4 regions of the Streptomyces sp. NPDC057694 genome follow, and region 4 is predicted to be linked to each of the others. Evidence: riboswitches for the same ligand, from Rfam matches in the RefSeq annotation. Region 4 holds a riboswitch; each other region holds the start of a gene.
What was found. Region 4 has a riboswitch for cobalamin ahead of ACFVDP_RS03050 (ABC transporter substrate-binding protein). Riboswitches for the same ligand answer to the same signal wherever they lie in the genome.
Positions count from the first base shown of each region.

Region 1 (4,109 bases), on a different contig from region 4:
CGCCCGGTCGGGAGGACGTTCACCAGCCCGCGCAGCGGGGATCCCGAGGGCCCGGCGGGCACGAACCGTCCCTCCAACGCCCGTACGGAGTTGTCGAGTTCGGCGGTGGTGGCGTCGAGACGGGGGACGACTTCGCGGGCGGCGAAGGTCAGGATGTCAGCAACCAAATCCAGCCCCTCCGGCGATTGAGGAGCGGGGTCCGGGGCAGAGCCCCGTGACGCCAGCGCAATCGCCGCCGGAACCGCTTCGGGCGACCAGTCGGCGGCCTCCATCGCCTCGACCAGGCCCCGGGCCGCCGACTCAGCGGCATCAGCATCAGTACGGGTCGCCTTCGACTCGTCCAGCCCCAAAGCCTCCCGCAACCCCGGCAGAGCCTGACTCCCGCCCCAGATCTGCCGCGCCCGCAAAATGGCGAGAACCAGATTGACCCGGTCGGCACCGCCCGGCGCCTGCCCGAGCACATGCAGCCCGTCGCGGATCTGCGCGTCCTTGACCTCGCACAGCCACCCGTCGACGTGCAGCAGGAAGTCGTCGAACCCGTCGTCGTCGGGCCGCGCCTCCAGGCCCAGGTCGTGGTCGAGCTTCGCGGCCTGGATCAGCGTCCAGATCTGGGCCCGGATCGCGGGCAGCTTCGCCGGGTCCATGGACGCGATCTGCGCGTACTCGTCGAGGAGTTGCTCCAGGCGCGCGATGTCACCGTAGGAGTCGGCGCGCGCCATCGGCGGCACCAGGTGATCGATGAGCGTGGCGTGCACCCGGCGCTTGGCCTGGGTGCCCTCGCCCGGGTCGTTGACCAGGAACGGGTACACCAGCGGCAGGTCCCCGAGGGCCGCGTCGGGAGCGCACGCGGCGGACAGGCCGGCGTTCTTGCCGGGCAGCCACTCCAGGTTGCCGTGCTTGCCGAGGTGGATCATCGCGTCGGCGCCGAACCCGCCGTCGTCGGCGGAGGCCGCGATCCAGCGGTAGGCCGCCAAGTAGTGGTGGGACGGCGGGAGATCGGGGTCGTGGTAGATCGCGATCGGGTTCTCGCCGAAGCCGCGCGGCGGCTGGATGAGGATCAGCAGGTTCCCGCGCCGCAGCGCCGCGAGCACGATGTCGCCCTCGGGGTTGCGGGAGCGGTCGAGGAACATCTCGCCGGGCGGCGGGCCCCAGTGCCGCTCGACACCGTCCCGCAGCTCCTGCGGCAGCGTCACGTACCAGCGCTTGTAGTCGGCGGCCGGGATGCGGACCGGGTTCTTCGCGAGCTGTTCCTCGGTCAGCCACTCCTGGTCGTGGCCGCCCGCGTCGATGAGCGCGCGGATCAGTTCGTCGCCGTCGCCGGAGGCGAGGCCGGGGATCCCGTCGGTGTCCCCGAAGTCGTAGCCCTCGTCGATCAGCCGCTTGAGCAGCACGATCGCGGAGGCGGGGGTGTCCAGGCCCACCGCGTTGCCGATCCGGGAGTGCTTGGTCGGGTACGCGGACAGGACGAGCGCCAGCTTCTTGTCCCGGGCCGGTATGTGCCGCAGGCGGGCGTGGCGGACGGCGATCCCGGCGACGCGGGCGGCGCGCTCGGGGTCGCCGATGTAGGCGGGCAGCCCGTCCTCGTCGATCTCCTTGAAGGAGAACGGGACGGTGATCAGCCGGCCGTCGAACTCCGGCACCGCGATCTGCGTGGCGGCGTCGAGCGGCGATACGCCCTCGTCGTTCGCCTCCCAGTCGGCGCGGGACGAGGTCAGGCACAGCGCCTGGAGGATCGGCACGTCGAGGCCGGTGAGCGCGCCCGCGTCCCAGGCCTCGTCGTCGCCGCCCGCGCTCGCCTCGGCGGGGCGGGTGCCGCCCGCCGCGAGGACGGTGGTGACGATGGCGTCGGCGCCGGTCAGCGCTTCGATCAGCTCGGGCTCGGGGGTGCGCAGCGACGCCACGTACAGCGGCAGCGGGCGGGCGCCGGACGCCTCGATCGCGTCGCACAGGGTGTGCACGAAGGCGGTGTTGCCGCTCATGTGGTGGGCGCGGTAGTAGAGCACGGCGACCGTGGGGCCGCCGGCCTGCGACGCGGGCCGGTCCAGGGCGCCCCAGGAGGGCGCGGGCTGCGGCGGCTCGAAGCCGTGGCCGGTGAGCAGCACGGTGTCGGAGAGGAAGCGGGCGAGCTGCTCCAGGTTCGCCGGGCCGCCGTGCGCCAGGTACTTGTGGGCCTCGGCGGCGATGCCGACGGGCACCGTGGAGGCCGCCATCAGCTGGGCGTCCGGCGCCTGTTCACCGGTGAGGACGACCAGCGGCACCCCGGCGGCGGTCAGCCGGTCGATGCCGTCCTGCCAGGCGCGGACCCCGCCCAGGAGCCGGACGACGACCAGGCCCGCGCCGTCGAGCAGCGCGTCGAGATCGTGCTCGACGCTGATCCGGGAGGGGTTCGCGAAGCGGTACTCGACCGGGGTGTCCTCCGCGGCGTTCGCCGCTCGGGCGCTGAGCAGGTCGGTGTCGGAGGTCGACAGGAGCAGCAGCTGCTGGGGCATGCGTCGGCTGGCCTTCCTCGGGGTGTCCGCGCCCCGGGTGGTCGTTCGACGGCAGGAGTTCCTGGCTCATCCCGTGCCGGGCACGGGACTCACAGTGGCGGGACCGCGCCGGATTCGCACCGGCTTCCTCCCCTGTCGCCGTCGCTGGCGATGTTGGTCTGTGCGGCCATCGTACGGGGCCGGTGCGCACCCCGGTACGGGGCGCTCGTCACAGCCCCATGGGTATGCTCCCCGGCATGTCCCCCACCCACATATCCGCTGATCCCGCCCGGGGCGACGCCTGCCCGGGCGCGCTGCGGCTGCACGCGGCGGACGACGGTTTCCTGGCGCGGGTGCGGATTCCCGGCGGGGTGCTGACGGTGACGCAGGCGCGGGCGCTGGGCGCTCTCGCGGGGCGGCTCGGGGACGGCGTGCTCCATCTCACCTCGCGGGGAAACGTTCAGCTGCGCGGGCTGCGGGACGGCTGCGGCGGCGAGTTGGCGGACGCTCTGAGCGCGGCCGGGCTGCTGCCGTCGCCCGCGCACGAGCGGGTCCGCAATGTGGTCGCCTCACCCATGTCGGGGCTCGACGGGGGCGGGCACGTCGACGTACGCGGGTGGCTGCGCGGGCTCGACGCGGCGCTGATCGCGAGTTCCGTCACGCCCGAACTGTCCGGACGGTTCCTTTTCGCGCTGGACGACGGTCGCGGGGATGTCGCCGGGCTCGGCCCGGATGTCCTTCTTCGGGGGCTGCCCGGGGGCGACGGGCTCCTCTCCGTCGGGGGTGTGGCGTTCCGGGTGCCGTACGAGGACGCTGCGCGGGCTGCTGTGAGCGCGGCTGAAGTCTTTGTGGAGGCGGCCAGGGAGGTCTCCGATCGCCGGGTGTGGCGCGTCTCTGAACTCGGCTTGCCCGAAGGCGAGTTGACGGCCCGCCTGTCCCGTCGCCTGGGACTGCGCCCCGTAGGGGCGCGGGGAACTGCGCGACCAGCCACGACGAACGCGCACCCGACGACGGGCACGGGGCTCCGCCCCGGACCCCGCTCCTCAAACGCCGGAGGGGCTGAATGTGCCGGACCCGGCGTGGAAGAGCGCCCCGTAGGGGCGCGGGGAACTGCGCGACCAGCCACGACGAACGCGCACCCGACGACAACCGGCATCGCCCTCCCCTTCGGTACGGCCACCCCCGACCAGTGGGCGGACCTCGTAGCCCGCGCCGCAGAACTCCCCGCACAAGAACTCCGCGTCACCCCCTGGCGCCGCATCGTCATCCCCGGCGCCACCGAAGAGGAACAGCACCCCGAAACCCCCTGGACCCGCGTAGGCGCCTGCATCGGCAGCCCGGGCTGCGCCAAGTCCCACACCGACGTCCGCGCGGACGCCACAGCCCACCTCGCCGAGGCCCACCCGACCCTGCCCACGTACTGGTCGGGCTGCGACCGCCGCTGCGGCCACCCGGCAGGGACGACGTACATCGACATCACGGCCCGCCCGGACGGCGGCTACGACACGACCACCCGCACCACCCCACAACCCAGTTGAAAGAGCCGAACCCCATGTCCCTGTACGACTACGAGAAGGACGGCGCGGCGATCTACCGCGAGTCCTTCGCCACCATCCGCGCCGAGGCCGCGGCAGGCCTCGC
Region 1 covers NZ_JBHVIX010000027.1:75,620-79,728, reverse strand. Annotated here, with positions in the region: gene cobN (cobaltochelatase subunit CobN) at 1-2,489, opposite strand, end outside; cobalamin riboswitch at 2,522-2,647, opposite strand; gene ACFVDP_RS37015 (cobalamin biosynthesis protein CobG) at 2,726-4,006, shown strand; gene ACFVDP_RS37010 (precorrin-8X methylmutase) at 4,021-4,109, shown strand, end outside.
Region 1: another riboswitch for cobalamin. It lies ahead of cobN (cobaltochelatase subunit CobN); the one in region 4 lies ahead of ACFVDP_RS03050 (ABC transporter substrate-binding protein).

Region 2 (4,109 bases), 600 kb from region 4:
CGAGGACGGGCGGGGAGTCGGAGCGCGGTCGGGGTCGGCCGGGGCCGAGGGCGCGGCGGGCGGTACGGGGGTGCGGTGCGGTTCCGTGTCCGGGGCCAGCGTGAGGTAGCCGACGACGAGGGCGGCGGCGGTGGCGAGACCGGCGAGCGGGACCACGTAGCGGCGCCGGACGCGGTGGAGGAGGGCACGGTGGAGCAGGGGCAGTCGGCGCAGGTGCGGTCCTGGCGGCTCGGCCGGGCGCAGCGTGCGTACGGTGATGCTGTCGGCGCGCGCGGCCAGTGCCTCGTGCAGCCGTCGCTCCGCCGGGCGCTCGGGGTGGTCGGCCGGTTCGGCCCATGGTGTCCGGGGCGTCATATCCGGCCCTCCAGGATCCTTTCGAGTGCGTCCAGGGCGCGGCTCGCGTTCGATTTCACCGCGCCTTTGCTGATGCCGAGGGCGGCGGCTATCTCGGCCTCGCTGAGTTCGGCCCAGTAGCGCAGGACGAGGACCTCGCGGCGGCGCGGGGTGAGCCGGGCGAGTGCGGCGAGGACTTCGCGGTGCGCTTCGTCGAGCACGACGGAGTCCTCCGCCGAAGGGGCGGCACCGGCCGGCGGCGGGGTCCAGGCCCGGGCCGTGCGGCGTCGGCGCAGCACCGACCGTGCGGTGTTGACGACCGACGTCCGCAGATAGCCGAGGGCGTTGTCGACCTCCGTGATGCGCTCTCCGTGGCGTCGGTAGAGGGCCGTGAACGCGTCCTGCACGACGTCCTCGGCGGTGGACAGGTCGTCCACGAGCAGCACCGCGAGCCGCACCATGCGCAGCCGGTGCGCGTGGTACAGCTCGCTGATCGTGGGCGGCCGGTCGGTGTGCGGGTGCGGGTGCGGGTGCGTGGTGCCGTACGGGGATGTGTACGGGCGCGCGGCCGGGCCGGGCGCCGCTTCGAGAGTGGACCGGTCGCGGCGCAGCAGCCCGCGCAGCAGCGCCCGCCACCCCGGACGGGTTCGGCCGTGGGCGAGCGTGAACGGCTGTGGCCGTGGGGCGAGTTCGGTGACTGCGGAGCTGTGCACAGAGATCCTCGGGTGGGCTGCGTCAGCGGTGCGAGCGGCGGCGTACGGCGAAGAGGGCTCCCGCTCCACCGGCGACGAGGACGACGGCCCCGGCGCCCATGACGGCCGTACCGGTGTTCGACGAACCAGTATGGGCCAGCTCGTCGTCGGCGGGAGCTGCCGAGGGCGCCTCGGTACCGTCGGCGGGGGCGGGCGAGGGCGCCTCGGTAGCGTCGCCGGCGCTGGGTACCGGCGAGGGGGTGGCGGACTCCTTGCCGCCCGGCGCGGTGGACGGTTCGGCCGTCGGCGGCTCGCTCGTGGCGGGCTTCGGAGCGCCGGTGGCGGGCGACGCGCTCGGCGCCTCGGTGGCGGCGGCCGAGGACGGGGCGGGCGTGGCGTGGGCGGCGGGGATCGAGGCCAGGGCGGCCAGCAGGCCGGTGGCGACAACGGCGCTGCGGACGGGGACGAGGTGCTTCACGGTCGTTCTCCACGGTCGGGACGAGGACGCCGGACGGCGCCCTTCACCCCCACACGACGCGCGACCCCGCGCCAGGTTGCCGCGGTCGCACGAAAATCTTCGCCGGGGTCCGCGGACACCCCGAAGATCCACTCCTGGGAACCGTCGCCCCCTGACCCGCATCTTCCTCGGCGAGCACCACGATCACAGGGGAGTACGAGGCGTTGACGGACACCGAGAAGGACATCGCGGGGCACGAGGAGCGGGGTCACGGCGCGGAGCCCTGGTGGGCGGATCTCGGAGCGGTGGGAGCCGTGGTCGTGATCGTGATCGGCGTTCTCGCGGCGGCGTGGGTCCTCCTCCGGCTGCCCGGCACCCCGGAGAACCTCGCGACGGGCTACTACGGAGCAGCCAAGGTCGTCGCCATCGGTCTGGTGGTCGCGGGCGGTGCTCTGTTCGGCCGTCGTCGTGCCCGGCAGGGCGCGGGCGCCGAGGGCGGCAGCGGGCCGGACGTGCCCGACACCACCGGCCGGTAGGGTGGGCCCCGCAGCTGGTTCGCCCCGTCCGCCAGGCGGGATGCGTCGCAAGAGGGAACCCGGTGGGAATCCGGGACTGCCCCGCAGCGGTGAGTGGGAACGACCGCCGTCACACGCACTGGGACCCGAGGAACGGGACCTGGGAAGCGACGGCCAGTAGGAGTCCTGTACGTGGTGACACGCACGGGACGGGCCCGCGAGTCCGAAGACCTGCCACCTGCCCGTGCGCGTACGACGCGTGCGCGGACATCCCGGTGACCTCGAGGGCGGGTCGGCGTACATATCCGGCGGACGACCGCGCCTTTGCCGCGTGAGGTCGCCCTGTCGTTTCTGTCGCTCCTTCACGCGTTCGGGTCCTCGGGATCTCAGGGATACGTCTCTCGAAGGAGAACTCCGTGACCACCAGGACCGAAGCCGCGGCAGCACGGGCCACCGTGTACGGCTACCCCCGTCAGGGCCGGAACCGTGAACTGAAGAAGGCCGTCGAGGGGTACTGGAAGGGCCGCGTCACCGCCGACGCCCTCCGGACCACGGCCGCCGAACTGCGCCGGGGGAACTGGCGGGAGCTCGCCGCCTCCGGGATCTCGGAAGTCCCCACCGGCGACTTCTCCCCTTACGACCACGTCCTCGACACCACCGTGATGGTCGGCGCGATTCCCGCGCGCCACCGCGCCGCGGTGGACGCCGACGCGCTCGACGGCTACTTCGCGATGGCCCGCGGCACCCAGGACGTGGCGCCGCTGGAGATGACCAAGTGGTTCGACACCAACTACCACTATCTGGTGCCCGAGTTGGGGCCGGACACCGTGTTCACCGCCGACTCCGCCAAGCAGGTCGCGGAGCTGCGGGAAGCCCTCGCCCTCGGGCTGTCCGCCCGCCCGGTCCTGGTCGGCCCGGTCACCTACCTCCTCCTCGCCAAGCCCGCGCCCGGTGTCGCCGCCGACTTCGACCCGCTCACCCTCCTCGACCGGCTGCTCCCGGTGTACGCGGAGGTCCTCGCCGACCTGCGCGCCGCAGGGGCCGGCTGGGTCCAGCTCGACGAGCCCGCCCTGGTCCAGGACCGCACCACGGCCGACCTCAACGCCGTCGAGCGTGCCTACCGTGAGCTGGGTGCGGCGGCCGACCGGCCCAAGCTGCTGGTCGCCTCCTACTTCGGCCGGCTCGGCGACGCCCTGCCCGTACTCGCCAAGGCACCCGTCGAAGGCCTCGCCCTGGACTTCACCGACGCCGCGGCCGCCCAGCTCGACGCGCTCGCCGCCGTCGGCGGGCTGCCCGGCAAGCGCCTGGTCGCCGGTGTCGTCGACGGCCGGAACATCTGGGTCAACGACCTGACGAAGTCCCTCGCCACGCTCGGCACCCTCCTCGGCCTCGCGGACCGCGTCGACGTCGCCGCCTCCTGCTCCCTGCTGCACGTCCCGCTGGACGCCGCCCTGGAACGTGACGTCGACCCGCAGATCCTGCGCTGGCTCGCCTTCGCCCGCCAGAAGACGGTGGAGATCGCCACCCTCGCCAAGGGCCTCGCCCACGGCACGGACTCGATCACCGCGGAACTCGCGGTGAACCGCGCCGCGCTCTCCTCCCGCGCCGCCTCGCCCCTCACCCGGGACCCCGCGGTGCGGGCCCGCGCCGCCGCGGTCACCGAGGCGCAGGCCCGGCGCTCTCAGCCGTACCCCGAGCGGGCCGCGGCCCAGCGCGCCCACCTGGGGCTGCCGCTGCTGCCGACGACCACGATCGGCTCGTTCCCGCAGACGGCCGAACTGCGCACGGCCCGCGCCGACCTGAAGGCGGGCCGGATCGACACCGCCGCCTACGAGGAGCGCATCAGGAACGAGATCCGTGACGTCGTCTCCTTCCAGGAGAAGACCGGGCTCGACGTCCTGGTGCACGGCGAGCCCGAGCGCAACGACATGGTCCAGTACTTCGCCGAGCAGCTGACCGGCTATCTCGCCACGCAGCACGGCTGGGTCCAGTCCTACGGCACCCGCTACGTCCGCCCGCCGGTCCTGGCCGGTGACATCTCCCGCCCCGAGCCGATGACGGTGCGCTGGACGTCGTACGCCCAGTCGCTGTCCGACCGCCCGGTCAAGGGCA
Region 2 covers NZ_JBHVIX010000001.1:1,234,372-1,238,480, forward strand. Annotated here, with positions in the region: gene ACFVDP_RS05635 (hypothetical protein) at 1-354, opposite strand, end outside; gene ACFVDP_RS05640 (RNA polymerase sigma factor) at 351-1,046, opposite strand; gene ACFVDP_RS05645 (LAETG motif-containing sortase-dependent surface protein) at 1,069-1,503, opposite strand; gene ACFVDP_RS05650 (hypothetical protein) at 1,707-2,018, shown strand; cobalamin riboswitch at 2,017-2,251, shown strand; gene metE (5-methyltetrahydropteroyltriglutamate--homocysteine S-methyltransferase) at 2,414-4,109, shown strand, end outside.
Region 2: another riboswitch for cobalamin. It lies ahead of metE (5-methyltetrahydropteroyltriglutamate--homocysteine S-methyltransferase); the one in region 4 lies ahead of ACFVDP_RS03050 (ABC transporter substrate-binding protein).

Region 3 (4,109 bases), on a different contig from region 4:
GAACGGCAGGCGCAGCTTGAAGAAGACGTCCTGGAGCCCCATCGCGCCCAGGCCCACCGGGCGCCAGCGGGCGTTGGAGCGGCCCGCCTGCTCGGTCGGGTAGAAGTTGATGTCGACGACACGGTCGAGGAACGTGACGGCGGTGCGGACGGTCTCGTCCAGGCGCTCCCAGTCGATGTCGCCCTCGACGACGAACGAACCGAGGTTCACCGACCCGAGGTTGCAGACGGCCGTCTCCCCGTCGTCCGTGACCTCCAGGATCTCGGTGCACAGGTTCGAGGAGTGGACCGTGTGGCCGGGCTCCGCGGTCTGGTTGGCGGTGCGGTTGGCGGCGTCCTTGAACGTCATCCAGCCGTTGCCGGTCTGCGCGAGGGTGCGCATCATGCGGCCGTACAGGTCGCGGGCGGGGATGGTCTTGCGCGCCTTCCCCTCGGCCTCGGCCTTGCGGTACGCGGCGTCGAACTCGTCGCCCCACAGGTCGACCAGCTCGGGCACGTCGGCGGGGGAGAACAGCGACCACGGCCGGTCGGCGTCCACGCGGCGCATGAACTCGTCGGGGATCCAGTGCGCCAGGTTCAGATTGTGCGTACGGCGCGCGTCCTCACCGGTGTTGTCGCGCAGCTCCAGGAACTCCTCGATGTCGGAGTGCCACGTCTCCAGGTAGACGGCCGCCGCGCCCTTGCGGCGCCCGCCCTGGTTCACCGCGGCGACGGAGGCGTCGAGCGTCTTCAGGAACGGGACGATGCCGTTGGAGTGCCCGTTCGTGCCGCGGATCAGCGAACCCCGGCTGCGGATGCGGGAGTACGAGAGCCCGATGCCACCGGCGTGCTTGGAGAGGCGGGCCACCTGGTGGTAGCGGTCGTAGATCGAGTCCAGCTCGTCCAGCGGCGAGTCGAGCAGGTAGCAGCTCGACATCTGCGGGTGCCGGGTGCCGGAGTTGAACAGGGTGGGGGAGGAGGGCAGGTAGTCGAGCCGGCTCATCAGGCCGTACAGCGCCGCGACCTCGTCGAGCGCCCGCGCCGAGTCGTCCTCGGCGAGACCGGCCGCGACGCGCAGCATGAAGTGCTGGGGCGTCTCGATCACCTTGCGGGTGATCGGGTGGCGCAGCAGATAGCGGCTGAAGACGGTGCGCAGGCCGAAGTAGCCGAAGCGGTCGTCGGCCGTCCGGTCCACCAGTGCGTCGAGCCGCGCGGCGTGGACGCGCACGAACTCGGCGGTGCGGTCCGCGATCAGGCCCTCGCGGTGGCCGACGGCGATCGACCCGGTGAACGACGTGACGCCCTGCGAGGCGGCCTCGGCGGCGATGGAGAGCGTGAGCAGCCGCGCGGCGAGCCGGGAGTAGACGGGGTCCTCGGAGATCAGCCCGGCCGCGCCCTCGGTGGCGAGTTCGCGCAGCTCGGCCTCGTCGGCCCGCGCGCTGCGGCCCCGCAGCGCGGCGGCCGCGACCCGGCCGGGATCCGCGGCGGGCAGATCGGCGGTCAGCTCGGTCAGGGTGCGCAGCAGCGCGGTACCGGGGGCATCCGCCTCGGCCACGGCTGAGGCAGGATCAGCGGGCGCGATGGTCACGGTGGGGCTCTCCCTCGCTCGGCTCGGGGCCCGCGGGGGAACAGTGGCCCGGGCCCGCGCACGGCAGGGCCCGCGTCACCGGCCCATTCCACGAGGCCCGGACGTCTTCGACACCCGGGCCGAGTGGCTCGGGTGTGCCGTCTGCAGGTCTTCGGACTCACGTACACGCTTTTGAGGCTTACGTTCACCGTTGCGGGACAGTTCCGGATTTGCACCGGATTCCCCTGCGCTGACAGCGAGAGCGAGCATACATGTTGTGTCGGGTGTTCGCGGCAGCCCCACATGTTGTGTCGGCTAGGGTGACGGCCAGTCGAGTGTGGACGATCTTGGGGAGAGTGGTTCCATGCGTGCGGGGCGAGTGACGGCCATGGTGCTGGTGGGACTCTTGGCGGGCTGTGGCACCCAAGGGGTGAACGGGACGGGGGAGGCGGACAAGGCGGCGCCGAGGTCGTCGGCGCCCGGGACGCCCACGTCGGCCTCCGCGAGCCCGGCCGCGTCGCCGCCGGGGATCGTGCCGCCCACCGGCGCGCCGACCGCCCCGGGCGTCGACTCCGTGGCGCCGTCGCAGCGGACCTTCACCGGCGCGCAGCTGGATGCCACCCTGCTGCCCGACTCGGCCTTCGGCCGGGGCCTGGACAGCAAGGATCAGCACCAGGCCGGGGTGTTCAAGAACACGCACGAGCAGCGGCGCGGCTGGTGGTCGTACTGCCTGGAGTCGGAGGAGGATCCGGCGTGGCTCGGCCCGGCCGCCTACCGCGGCACGGAGGCGTACTCCCACTCCCTGTGGACGAACCGCAGGACGCGGCCGCCCCAGGGCCACATCATGGTGTCCCAGCACCTCGTGTCGCTGACCACGGCCGCCGCTCGTGACCTGCACCGCGTCGAGCAGGACATCCTGCGCCACTGCCCGGAGTTCGGCTCCGACATGGAGGCCGGCACCGCGACCGAGCGCTACCGCGTCGAGCCCTTGAAGGGGCTCGGCGACGAGGCGAACCTGGAGGTCCAGGAGATCGTCTACGAGGGCGACACCAGAACCTCGTACCGGGCGCACGTCCGCGTCGGCGGCGTCCTGGTCCGGGTGGAGAGCGGCGAGGACCCGGACCGCGACGCGACCGTCCGCTGGGCCGCGCAGCTCGCCAGGGACGTGCGCGGCGATCTGTACGGGATCAGCCGCTGAGCCTCAACTCGTAGCCCAGGAGCGTCACTTCGGGCACCGGCGCCCAGTCCCGGCCGGGCGCCCGGCGGAACCCGAGCCGCTCGTAGAGCCGGTGCGAGGCGGTCGCGACGGGCTGGGTGGACAGCACGAGGGCCGTGCGTCCGTCGGCCCGCGCGCGGTCGATCATGGCCCGTACGAGGGCCGCCCCCGCGCCCTGCCCGCGCGCCTCGGCGGCCACGGCCAGCATCCGGAACTCGGCCTCGCCCTCCCGGGCCACCTCGGCGTAGGGATGGTCGTGCGCGGGGACGTACGTGACACCGCCGAGCACGGCCCCGTCGGGGCCGACGGCGACGAGCACGGTCGCCTCCCGGGCGCGCCGCGCGACATCGCGCAGTTCGCCCGCGTACCAGTCGCTCTCGCCGAACGCGAGGAGCCCGCTGTCCAGATAGGCGGCGGCACCGATCTCGCCGAGCCGGGCGTGGTCCTCGGGGCGCACGGCCCGGACGGTGACAGCCGGGGGAGCGCTCACGCCACGCTCGGCTGCTTGAGGAGGGTGTTGACGAAATCCTCGGTGAAGTTGCGCGGGCCGGTGCCGAGGGCGACCCGGCCGCGCCGGGCGGTGCGCTCCGCGACCAGCGGGGACTCCTGGTAGTAGGCGCGCGGGTAGTCGGCGTCGTAGGGGATGAACACCGTCTTGCCGCGGGTCAGTTCGGACCCGCACTCCACCACGACCGTGCCTTCGGCGGCGGTCACGAACGACTCGTCGGCGCACACGCCCACGGCCAGCGGGTCGTGCAGCGGGGAACCGCCGCTCTCGCGGTACGCGCCGAGGTAGAAGTCCATCAGCCGGGCGGTGAGCGCCATGCCCTCACCGGCCGCGCGCAGGGTCTCCAGGTCGTCGGTGGTGAACCGCCAGCCGTGCGTCGCGTCGAGCCCGACCATCGTGTAGGTGATGCCGGAGGAGACGACGAGGTCCACGGCGTCCGGGTCGGCCCAGGCGTTGAACTCGGCGACCGGGGTGATGTTCCCGGGCACGTCGGCGGCGCCGCCCATGAAGACGAGCTTCTTCACACGGCGGGCGAAGTCCGGGTCCTCGGTGAGCGCGAGGGCCACATTGGTGAGCGGTCCCGTGGCGCAGACGGTGAGTTCACCCTCGTACTCCCGCGAGAGCCGCAGCAGCGCCTGCGTCGAGGACTCGGTCGCCTCGGGCGCCGTCGAGTCGGGCAGCGTCTCGGCGCCGAGCCCCGAGGCGCCGTGGAACTCACCGGCCGCCGAGTACGGCAGTCGGGTCAGCGGGCGGCCCGCGCCGCGGTGCACGGACACGTCCCCGTCGATGCCGAAGGCGCGGGCGAGGGCGCGGCCGTTGCGGAAGGTCTGTCCGGCGGGG
Region 3 covers NZ_JBHVIX010000019.1:114,614-118,722, forward strand. Annotated here, with positions in the region: gene ACFVDP_RS31815 (ribonucleoside-diphosphate reductase subunit alpha) at 1-1,566, opposite strand, end outside; cobalamin riboswitch at 1,691-1,832, opposite strand; gene ACFVDP_RS31820 (hypothetical protein) at 1,910-2,743, shown strand; gene ACFVDP_RS31825 (GNAT family N-acetyltransferase) at 2,733-3,251, opposite strand; gene ACFVDP_RS31830 (nucleoside hydrolase) at 3,248-4,109, opposite strand, start outside.
Region 3: another riboswitch for cobalamin. It lies ahead of ACFVDP_RS31815 (ribonucleoside-diphosphate reductase subunit alpha); the one in region 4 lies ahead of ACFVDP_RS03050 (ABC transporter substrate-binding protein).

Region 4 (4,109 bases):
CCCGGGTGATGCGCCCAGTTGCTGTACTTGACTTGAAGGGTGGCGCCCGCCGTGAGGTGAGTGAGGGGCCAGTCGGCGCGGGCCGCGTTGTAGGGCGAGAAGTCGTACGGGCTGCGGTCTCCGGCGCTGCACAGGGTGCCGTCCGGGACGTAACCCGCGCCGCGCCCGCCCGCGTTGGAGTCGAGTACCGCGAACCAGTTGTACAGCGGTGTCGTGCCCGCCTCCTCGACGGCGGCCTTGCAGGCGGGGTTGGTCGGCATCTGGGTGGAGGAGTTGGCGAGGAGGTCCTTGTAGCAGAGGTAGGTGCGCGAGCCGGGCATCAGGGCGACGCCGTGCGCGGCGGCCGGGGACGGCACAGCGAGCACGGTGGCGACGGCGAAGCCCGCCGCGCCGACCAGACCGGCCGCGCGCCGGGACCGGAGGGATCTCGCTGCACGGGTAGTGGTCCGGCCGGTCCCGGGGCGACGAGGAACTGCCGTACGGGGAGGAACCGTCATGGGAATGTCTCCTTCGGGAGGTCTCCGACGAGCGGTACTCCTCGTAGTCGTCGCCGGTACCGATTCGGTTGCCGCGCACCGGCGTAGCCTCGCGAGATCGACTGATCCAACTGATCCGCAGGGCGGGGGTTCGGGAAATGACGGAACGGCGCACGGTGCGCGTGGCGGGGGTCCGGTTGTCCTACGAGGTGTCGGGGCCGCCGGACGCCGTGCCGCTCCTGCTGCTGCCCGGCCTGGGAGAGGGTGCCGCCGACTGGGCGCCGGTGGCACCGGCGTTCGCCCGCGACCACCGGGTGTACGCCCTCGACCTGCGCGGGCACGGGCGGAGCGACTGGCCGGGACGGTACTCACTGGAGCTGATGCGGGACGACGTCGCCGCGTTCCTGGACGCGGCGGGCCTCGACCGGGTGCGGGTCGTCGCGCACTCCATGGGTGGCGTGGTCGCCTTTCTGCTGGCGGCGGCCGAGCCGGAGCGGGTGGCACGGCTGGTTCTGGAGGACGTGCCGCTCCCCCGCCCGCGGACACCGCCGCCGCTGGTCCGGCCCGAGGGAGACCTGGCCTTCGACTGGGAGATGGTGGTCGCGGTCCGGCAGCAGCTCGACACCCCGCCCGCGCACTGGCTGGAGCGTCTCGGCGACATCACCGCCGAGACGCTGGTGGTGGCGGGCGGGCCCCTCAGCCATGTCCCGCAGGACGGTGTCGCGGAGCTGGCCCGACGTATTCCCGGCGGGCGGCTGCTGACCCTTCCCGTCGGGCACCTCATCCACCGGGACGCGCCGGAGGAGTTCGCGACGGAGGTCTGCGCGTTTCTCGGGGCGTGAGCCGGTGCAGGGCGGCTGGATCAGTTGTCGTCCGTCTGCGGGCCGGTGGCCGCTTCTCGCGCAGTTCCCCGCGCCCCTGAGGCAGGCGCTTCGCGCCGCCTCCCCTTTGAGGCTGCGGCTTCGCCGCGCTTTTGATGGAGATGCCGCACGAAGTGCGCACTCCAGGGGCGCGGGGAACTGCGCGACCAGCCCCCACCGGCCCGCAGCCGACAACGAGCCCCGGTCCCGGCAAAAGGACCCGCGCCCACCCCGTGATACTTTCGCCAGGCCAGTCGTACCTTTGCACGGTCTGTCCGTGCACGGGTCAGGGAATCCGGTGAGAATCCGGAACTGACGCGCAGCGGTGAGGGTGACGGGCGGAGCCACAGCCACTGGGCCGGTGACACGGTCTGGGAAGGCGCTTCGCGCGGACGACCCCGAGTCCGAAGACCTGCTGGCGGCCCCCGGCGGCGTTCCGCGGTCCGGGGGTTGACCGTAGACCGGCTCCGCGTATGAGCCCTGGACGCAGAGGATCTCCCGTGCCGCCCGCCCGCACCACCCGTCACCTCCGCCGTACCGCAACGCTGTTGGCCGGCGTCCTCCTCCTCGCCGGATGCGGCGGATCGACCGGCGCAGGCACGGACGAGAAGGCGACGGGCGGGGTCACCGTCGACAACTGCGATACGAAGGTGCACGTCGACCACGCCCCTCGGCGTGCCGTCGCCCTCGATCAGGGGTCGGCCGAGATCATGCTGTCGCTCGGTCTGGCCGACCGGATGGTGGGCACCGCCACCTGGACCGACCCCGTGCTCAAGGGACTTGAGAAGGCGAACGCGAAGGTGCCGCGGCTCGCCGACCGCTACCCCTCCTTCGAGAAGGTCCTCGCCGTCGAACCCGACTTCGCCGCGGCCTCGTTCACCTACACGCTCAGCAAGGGCGGGGTGGCGCCGCGCGAGAAGTTCACCGAACTCGGCGTCCCCGCCTACCTCTCCCCCAGCGACTGCGCGGGCAAGAACAACAGTGGCGACGGCGACGGCGAGCGCACGAAGGCGCTCACCCTCGACACGGTCTACGGCGAGATACGTGACCTGGCGAAGATCTTCGACGTCGAGAAGCGCGGCGAGAAGCTCGTCGACAGCCTCAAGTCCCGGGTACACAAGGCCACTTCGGCGGCCGACGCCTCGGACGTCAGCGTGCTGTACTGGTTCGCGAATTCCGACTCGCCCTACATGGCGGGCTGTTGTGGTGCTCCCGGCGTCATCACGGAGGAGCTGGGGCTGCGCAACGTCTTCGACGACACGCATGAGGAGTGGCCGCAGATCGGCTGGGAGACGGTCGCGGACCGTGACCCGGACGTCCTCGTCATCGGTGACTTGACGCGCCGCTCGCAGTCGGCCGAGTCCGCCGCCCAGAAGATCAGGTTCCTGGAGTCCGATCCCGTCACGAAGAACATGACGGCGGTGCGCGAGAAGCGGTACGTGCTCTTGAGCGGGCAGGACATGAACCCGACGATCCGCACCGTGGACGGAGTGGAGAAGGTGGCCGCCGCGCTCGGCGAGTTCGGCCTCGCCAAGTGAGTGCCGCGACCCTGCGGTCAGGTCTCTACTGGACGGCGGGCGTCTTCGCGCTGTGTGCGTCCGTCGCCGTGGCGATCACCTTCGGGCCCGCGCAGATCCGCGTCGGCGACGTCTGGTCGGCGGTGGGCGCGCGCCTCGGCTGGGGCAGCTCGGACCTGACGCCGATCCGCGACGGCATCGTATGGAATCTGCGGCTGCCGCGGACGCTGCTCGCGGCCGTGTGCGGGGCCGGGCTCGCCGTGTGCGGCACGGTGCTGCAGGCGCTGCTGCGCAATCCGCTCGCCGATCCGTTCGTGCTCGGGGTGTCCTCGGGGGCGTCGACGGGCGCCGTGCTCGTCGTGGTCCTCGGGGTGGGCGGCGGCGCGCTGTCGGTGTCCGGCGGGGCGTTCATCGGCGCGGTCCTGTCGTTCGCGCTGGTGCTGCTGCTCAGCCACACGCTGGGCGGCACGACGGACCGGGTGGTGCTGAGCGGGGTGGCCGCGATGCAGTTGTTCTCCGCGCTGACCTCGTTCGTGGTGCTGACGGCCGCCGACGCGGAGACGACGCGCGGCGTGCTGTTCTGGCTGCTCGGCTCGCTCGGCGGGGTCGGCTGGACCGAGGTGTGGCTGTGTCTGTCGGTCCTCGTGGTCGCGCTGGTCGTGTGTCTCGGGTACGGGCGCACGCTCGACGCGTTCGCCTTCGGCCCGGAGGCGGCGGCCGCGCTGGGCGTCCGGGTGGCCCGCACCCGGCTGATCCTGCTGTGTGTGACGGCCCTGCTGACCGCGGTCCTGGTCAGCGCGGCGGGCGCCATCGGCTTCGTCGGTCTGGTGCTGCCGCACGCGGCACGCGCCCTCGTCGGTCCGGGGCACACCCGGCTGCTGCCGGTGACGGCGCTCTCCGGCGCGGTGTTCCTGGTCTGGGTGGACACGGCGGCGCGCACGGTCCTGGCACCGCAGGAGATTCCGGTGGGAGTGGTGACGTCACTGATCGGTGTGCCCGCGTTCGTGTTGGTGCTGTACCGGCGCAGGGCCGTCCGGTGACGGCCGGACTGCGCGCGGAGCGCGTGTCGCGGTCGGCCGGCGGCGCACTGATCCTCGACGGGGTGGCGCTCGCGCCGCGCCCCGGCACCGTGACGGGCCTGCTGGGGCCGAACGGCTCGGGCAAGTCGACCCTGCTGCGGCTGCTCGCCGGGGTGCTCGCCCCGGACTCCGGTGTCGTCACCCTCGACGGCGCGCCGCTCGCGGACGTGCCGCGCC
Region 4 covers NZ_JBHVIX010000001.1:636,334-640,442, forward strand. Annotated here, with positions in the region: gene ACFVDP_RS03040 (lytic polysaccharide monooxygenase) at 1-497, opposite strand, end outside; gene ACFVDP_RS03045 (alpha/beta fold hydrolase) at 635-1,318, shown strand; cobalamin riboswitch at 1,591-1,771, shown strand; gene ACFVDP_RS03050 (ABC transporter substrate-binding protein) at 1,810-2,874, shown strand; gene ACFVDP_RS03055 (FecCD family ABC transporter permease) at 2,871-3,893, shown strand; gene ACFVDP_RS03060 (ABC transporter ATP-binding protein) at 3,890-4,109, shown strand, end outside.